Regions from separate parts of the Sphingosinicella sp. BN140058 genome, predicted to be linked through region 1. Evidence: predicted binding sites of a transcription regulator. Region 1 holds the regulator's gene; the other holds the start of a gene.
The links. Region 1 encodes LexA, which represses DNA repair genes until DNA is damaged. Its sites were predicted from a motif close to GTTCCNCNCTTGTTCT; they were not measured.
Positions count from the first base shown of each region.

Region 1 (3,627 bases):
GAGAAGCTGGCCGTCCAGGAAACGCCGCCGGTCACCGGATCGGGCGCAGCGCCGGGCAACCCGCAATGGCAGCCGACGCCCGAGCTTCAGCCGCTGCTTCGCACCGCGTTCGAGATCGAGGCCAATGCCGAGCCGGTGGTGGAGGCGATCACGCCCAACGAGCGCTATGCGATGATGATCGTCAGCAACGTCGTCCCTGCCACGGCGCCGCCGGTCGCCCAGATCCGCGATCGTGTGAAGGCGGATCTGATCGCCCGCCGCGCCAACGATCGCGCCAAGGCGATCGCGACCGCGCTGGTGTCGAAGATCAACGCCGGTACCGCACCTGCTCAGGCGTTCGCCGAAGCGCAGGTTAAGCTGCCGGGCGTGCAGCCGGTCACCGCCGCCCGGATCGACATCGCCCGCCAGGGGCAGCGGGTACCGCCGCCGCTGGCCATGCTGTTCAGCCTGCCGCGCGGCAAGGCCAAGCTCATACCGGCCCCCAACGGCGCGGGCTGGTTCGTCGTCTATCTCGACAAGGTCGTGCCCGGCGATGCGAGCAAGGAAGCGGCACTAATCTCCAGCGTGAAGAACCAGTTCAGCGAAGTGATCGGCAACGAATATGTCGACCAGCTCAGCGCCGCCGTGCGTGCCCGCACCAAGGTCAAGCGCAACGAGGAAGCGATCCAGGCGCTCAGGAAGCAGCTGACCGGCGGCGGCCAATGATTGCGGGCTCTCCCGCGTGGGCCCGGCCCACGCGGCGGAGCCGGCCGTTCCTGAAGCGCCCGCAGCGGCGCCAATATGCGGCCCGGATCCTCGTCGTCGACAATTACGACAGCTTCACCTGGAACATCGTCCATTATCTGCGCGCGCTCGGCGCCCAGGTAAGGATCGAGCGCACCGACGACATCAGCGTCGCCGATGCCTTCGCCTACGGCGCCGACGGCATCCTCGTCTCGCCCGGTCCGGGACGGCCGGAGGAGGCCGGCATCTCGATGGCGCTCGTCGCCGCCTGCGCCGAGACCGCCAAGCCGCTGCTCGGAATCTGCCTCGGCCACCAGGCGATCGCCGCCACCTTCGGCGGCAAGGTCGTTCGCGCGCCCAAGCCGATGCACGGCAAGACCTGTCCGGTCCGCCACGACGGAGACTTTCTGTTCGAAGGCCTCCCCTCGCCCTTCACCGCCGCACGCTACCATTCTCTGGTCGCAGAGCCGGCAAGCGTCCCCGACTGCCTGATCGTAAACGCGACGGCGGACGATGCCACCGTGCAGGGGCTTCGCCATCGCACGTTGCCCATCCATGGCGTCCAGTTCCACCCGGAAAGCGTCGCCAGCGAGGGCGGCTACCGGATGCTCCAGAACTTCATCGCCCTGAGCCGCGGCGCCTGAACGTGCACCGATAGCGCTCGCAATTCGAGCCGTGCGTGAAACGAGTTGACAGGCCTGCACCTGTTTCCTACACGTTCCGCATTCGTTCCTTGAGGGCCAGACGATGCTGACGCGCAAGCAACATGAGCTTCTGACCTATATTCACGACAAGCTCGCCGAAACGGGCGTGTCGCCGTCCTTCGAAGAAATGAAGGATGCGCTCGACCTCAAGTCGAAATCGGGCGTGCACCGCCTGATCTCGGCGCTTGAAGAGCGCGGCTTCCTTCGTCGCCTGCCGAACCGGGCGCGTGCGCTGGAGGTGATGCGCATGCCCGACGTCAAGGCCGGCATTGCCAGCCAGCCCAAGGCGCCGGTCAGCACGCCGCAGGCGGCCAACGATGTCATCGAGCTTCCGCTGCACGGCCGTATCGCCGCAGGCATGCCGATCGAGGCGCTGGAGGGGCAGAGCACCCTGCCGGTTCCGGCAGCCCTGCTAGGGCCCGGCGAACATTATGCGCTCGAGGTTGCGGGCGATTCGATGGTCGAGGAAGGCATCCTCGATGGCGACTACGCTCTGGTCCGCAAGACCGACAATGCGCGTGATGGCGAGATCGTGGTGGCGCTGATCAATGAGGAAGAAGCGACATTGAAGACCTTCCGCCGCGAAGGCTCGATGATCCGCCTTGACCCTGCGAACCGCAATTACGATCCCCAGCGCTACCGCCCCGACCAGGTCCGCATTCAAGGGAAACTCGCGGGCTTGCTCCGACGCTATTGAGACGAATTCGATGCGGAAGCCTCGGTCCGGAATAAGCCCGACACAGGCCTGAAGCCCTCCCCTGGGTTGAGAGGGTGGATGGACGCGGCGGAGGCACCACATCGGCCGTCGACCCTCCGCCGGATCCATCTCGCTTCGGCCATCGCGCCTCGAGCCATGACATGATCGGCAAGGGCGTCGTCGTCGCACGCGCGATCGCCGGCGGCCTGTCTCGGTCCACCCCACGCTGCTTCCCACCAGGAGGGAGCGGCAAGATAGGAACAGTGCCATGTCCCGCCTCAATTATGTCGAACTTCCCGTCCGCGACGTCGCTGCTGCCAAGGCCTTTTACGAAAGCGCGTTCGGCTGGAGCTTGACCGAATTCGGCCCGACATATGCGGCGACCCTGACCGGCGATACCGACATCGGTCTGCAGGGCGACGCCGCCGAAGCGACCAAGGCGCCGCTGCCGGTGATCGAGGTCGATGATCTCGACGCGGCGCTTGCCGCGGTTCAGCAGGCAGGCGGGACGCTTACCCGCCCGATCTTCGCTTTCCCTGGCGGACGGCGGTTCCAGTTTCTCGATCCCAGCGGCAACGAAATCGCTGCCGTGAAGTCCGATCCACACCCGGCGGACTGAAGCGGGGCCCGAGGCGCGCTGAAGCCGGCCGGTCTGCCCCACAAGAAACAAAGGCTTGTGGCCCGGGATGCTCCATCGCGACCGAGACCAAGATCGTTTCGGGTTGGATCAGGCTGAGACGTGCATCCTTGTCTCAACCATGTGATCGAGCACGGTCCCCGCCGTCGGCGGAAGCGAAGCGCTTGTGCATCAGTCGATCATGCTCTGGCTGCGCTTGAGGCGCACCGTTGCATCCAGCTCGCCGCGACCGAGTCAATCCGGCGCACGGTTCGACCGGCGCGCCTCCAAACCGCGCCTTCCATACGCGGGATCGTTGGGTCGGCTGAGGCTCGATCCGTGTCAGTGGCGGATCTTGTGGACGATCCAGGCGATGATGCCGCCGAGCACAAGGCCGAACAAGCCGGAGGCCGCGGCGGTGACAAGCCAGGCGACGATCCCACCAACGCCGCCGGCGGCATGGTGCACGGCCTCCGCAACATGATGGATGGCCTCTGCAGGTGCGTGCAGGCCGAGCACTTCGAGGCCGTGGATCAGGATCCCACCGCCCACCCAGATCATCGCCGCGGTGCCGATGATCGACAAGGCGCGCATCAGCACCGGCATGCCTTTCACCAGGCCGCGGCCGATCGTCCGCACCGGCGCCGAACCGCGCTTCGCAAGGTGCAGGCCGATATCGTCCATCTTCACGATAAGGCCGACAACCCCGTAGACGCCGATCGTGATCGCAATCCCGACGATGGCGAGCACGAGCGCCTGGTTGAGGATCGGCGAATTGGCGACGTCCGCCAGCGCGATGGCCATGATCTCGGCCGAAAGGATGAGATCGGTCCGGATCGCGCCGCCGACCTTCTCCTTCTCGAGTGCGGCCGCATCGGTGGTGGCAA
Region 1 is NZ_CP035501.1:5,092,380-5,096,006, reverse strand. It holds gene ETR14_RS23125 (peptidyl-prolyl cis-trans isomerase) at 1-705, shown strand, start outside; gene ETR14_RS23120 (aminodeoxychorismate/anthranilate synthase component II) at 702-1,367, shown strand; gene lexA (transcriptional repressor LexA) at 1,471-2,124, shown strand; gene ETR14_RS23110 (VOC family protein) at 2,393-2,743, shown strand; gene ETR14_RS23105 (DUF808 domain-containing protein) at 3,083-3,627, opposite strand, start outside.

Region 2 (3,627 bases), 810 kb from region 1:
AAAGACGTCGTCCGGCACCTTCGAGGCCGGGTCAGTCTACCCGAGTGCCTGCATCGCCGGTAGGCGCCGTGCCGGGGATGGATCCGGAATGGGGGAATTCCTGTTCCTGCTAGTCGCCCAGGGTGAACGACGCACGCATGAACACACCGAATGCAAACTTGTCTTGGTCGCTTGAATAGGAGACGGTTAGACCCGGGGCGACTGGTAGGTCCCAATCCGGGATGATATAGAGCGGAAACTCCAATGAGTAATCTCCGCTTAATGAATCGACGGTTCCTTTAGGGGAAATCCCGATCTGAGTTCTGCCACTTCCAATTGAGAAAACTCTGCGATACTCGCCGGAAAGGTTTAAGCGTTCGACATTCTCGGGAGGCGCGGAAGGACCGTTCTCACAATCCTGGTCTGGATTCGTGATGACAGGTTTGCAAACAATCTCATCATCGCGGTCCTCATAGACATTTTGGTATTGCCCGCTTAGAATGAAAGCGCTGACTGAGTCAGCAGGATAAAGGGCGCCAAACACGGCCAAGCCAAACTCCGGCTTAGTCTGATTCTTGGACGTGATTGATGCCGGTACGATGTATTCATGCCGCTTAAATCCGATGCTCGAAGTAACGCCAAAGCGCCAAATCGGCGAGAAAAGCGAGCGCGCTATATCAACGTCACTGTAAGTAGTGGAGTACTTTTCAGCAAACTGCTGACTTGGTCCCGCATTTTTGCAATCCTTGGGTGTCTCTGGCGGCTGAGGCGCACTTGCGCACTCCTCCCTGGCATGCCGCATTATGGTATGGAACTTGCCTCCGTAGCGCGGTCCTGGGTTGAAGCTGAAGAAACTATAGGTGAAACTTGCCTTTGGTCCATTGGAGAGCGCGTCGAGGGTGGCGCCGGACGTCAGATCGTCCTTTCCGCCAATAGGAACGCTCAGCTTGAGCGCCCAACTCTCGTTCAATTGGCGAGATCCGGCGAGTCCCTGCCGCACCGTGTACTCGCCATATTCCATCGACGCCGCAGAGTCGTTCTCGCTAACCGCAAGATCGAAGCTAACTCCGTTCAGAAGGTTATCTGTCCGACCGCTCGGGGGCAGGGGCACGCGCGCTGCAACCTCTGCTTCATCACTGAGGTTCTGCTCCGCTGGCAACTGGCCGTTCACGATCGATGGGCATGCGAGAAGTATGCTCGCCACAATTGATAGCTTCATCGGCTAATTCCTTAAGGGACGAGAAAGTAGCGAGTTCCAGTGATCTGCGTCCGCGTTGCAGGCACTGACACGGCCAGCGGCCATTGCTGACCGCGTGGCTGAGTGACCTTCGGTGCCGGGTCGAGCCGAACGCTGACCTCGCGTCCTGCGAGGATCATGTGGCAAACGAGGCCATATTCCCCGGGCGCCAGATCCACTTCGGCAGTGAACTTGCCCCCTTTTTCCGTCCAGGCTAGCAAATCGTGCATCTGAGGCTCGGGTGCGTCCGGGCTTACCCATCTGAAATACTGCACGAACCAACCAGCTGCTGTGCCGTCGGCCGGCTCAACCGTGACTTTGTAGTGCATCCTAGCCTCCGTCTCTGTTGCGAGTCCGGTTAGGCTAGGATCGCGCCCGAGCGCGTGACGACCGTCACGCCCTGACCAAATCTCCGCCTTGCCATCGCCCCGCCGCACCCCCATCTCGCCCCATGGAGCAGCGCGGGCGCGGGCTCTTGAACCCTGAGAACAAATCTGGAACAAGGCGGTCCATGCTGACTCATCTCTCGGTGCGCGGTGCGCGCGAGCACAATCTCAAGGGCGTGGACGTCGACATTCCGCGCGAGAGCCTGACGGTGATCACCGGCCTTTCCGGCTCGGGCAAATCGTCGCTCGCCTTCGACACCATCTATGCCGAGGGGCAGCGCCGCTACGTCGAGAGCTTGTCGGCTTATGCGCGCCAGTTCCTCGAGATGATGCAGAAGCCCGACGTCGATCATATCGAGGGCCTGTCGCCGGCCATTTCGATCGAGCAGAAGACGACCTCGCGCAACCCGCGCTCGACGGTCGCCACCGTCACCGAAATCTACGATTACATGCGCCTGCTCTGGGCGCGCGTCGGCATACCCTACAGCCCCGCCACAGGCCTGCCCATCTCCGCTCAGACCGTAAGCCAGATGGTCGACCGCGTGATGGCGCTGCCGGAAGGCACCCGCCTGTATCTGCTCGCCCCGGTCGTCCGCGGCCGCAAGGGCGAGTATCGGAAGGAACTCGCCGAGTGGCAGAAATCCGGCTTCAGCCGGGTCCGCATCGACGGCGAATTCCACGCGATCGAGGACGCGCCGGCGCTCGACAAGAAGTACAAGCACGACATCGAAGTGGTCGTCGACCGTCTGGTCGTGCGCGAGGGCATCGAGACCCGGCTGGCGGAGTCGCTTGAAACGGCGCTGAAGCTTGCCGACGGCCTCGTCTACATGGATCCGGCCGACTCCAACCTCTCCCCTTCAGGGGAGAGGCAAGCAAGCGCAGCGAGCGAGGGGAGGGGAAGTTCGGACTCTTCTCCGGTCGGCGGTGCTGGCTCGGACTCTGCCCCTCTCCCTGCCCTCTCCCCTGAAGGGGAGAGGAAGGTACTCGCCAACAACGCCCCCCCGGGCCGCATCGTCTTCTCCGAGAAATTCGCCTGCCCGGTGTCGGGCTTCACCATCGCCGAGATCGAGCCGCGGCTGTTCTCGTTCAACGCGCCGCAGGGCGCGTGCCCGGCCTGTGACGGGCTCGGCGAGAAATTGCTGTTCGATCCGGAGCTCGTCGTTCCCAACGAGAATTTGTCGATCAAGAAGGGCGCGGTCGTGCCCTGGGCGAAATCGAACCCGCCCAGCCCTTATTACATGCAGGTGCTCGGCTCCCTGGCGCGCGAATTCGGCTTCAGCCTGGAGACGCCGTGGAACGATCTGCCGGAGTCGGTTCGCAAGACCATCCTGTTCGGCACCGAAGGCAAGCCGGTGACCCTGACCTTCGTCGACGGCCGCAAGAGCTACGACGTCAAGAAGCCGTTCGAAGGCGTGATCGGCAACTTGAACCGCCGCATGCTGCAGACCGAGAGCGCCTGGATGCGCGAGGAGCTCGCCAAATATCAGGCGTCCGCGCCGTGCGAGACCTGCAAGGGTGCGCGCCTGCGCCCGGAAGCCTTGTCGGTGAAGATCGCCGGCGAGGACATTTCGATGTCGACCCGCCGCGCCGTCCGTCACGCGCTCGACTTCTTCTCCACGCTCGAAGAGAAATTGAACCCGCAGCAGCGCGAGATCGCCCGCGCGATCCTCAAGGAGATCAACGAGCGGCTCGGCTTCTTGAACAATGTCGGACTAGAATATCTCAACCTCGATCGCACCTCCGGCACCCTGTCGGGCGGCGAGAGCCAGCGGATCCGGCTGGCGTCGCAGATCGGCTCCGGATTGTCGGGCGTGCTCTACGTGCTCGACGAGCCGTCGATCGGCCTTCACCAGCGCGACAATGACCGCTTGCTGGTGACCTTGAAGCGCCTGCGCGACCTCGGCAACACGGTGCTCGTCGTCGAACATGACGAGGATGCGATCCGCACCGCCGACTACGTCATCGACATGGGCCCGGGCGCCGGAGTCCATGGCGGCACAGTCGTCGCCGCCGGCACCCTGCCGG
Region 2 is NZ_CP035501.1:4,280,622-4,284,248, forward strand. It holds gene ETR14_RS19245 (hypothetical protein) at 110-1,198, opposite strand; gene ETR14_RS19250 (hypothetical protein) at 1,210-1,545, opposite strand; gene uvrA (excinuclease ABC subunit UvrA) at 1,728-3,627, shown strand, end outside.
Region 2: uvrA (excinuclease ABC subunit UvrA) is a predicted target of LexA. The motif match lies at 1,702-1,717, and genes of this name have one in related genera.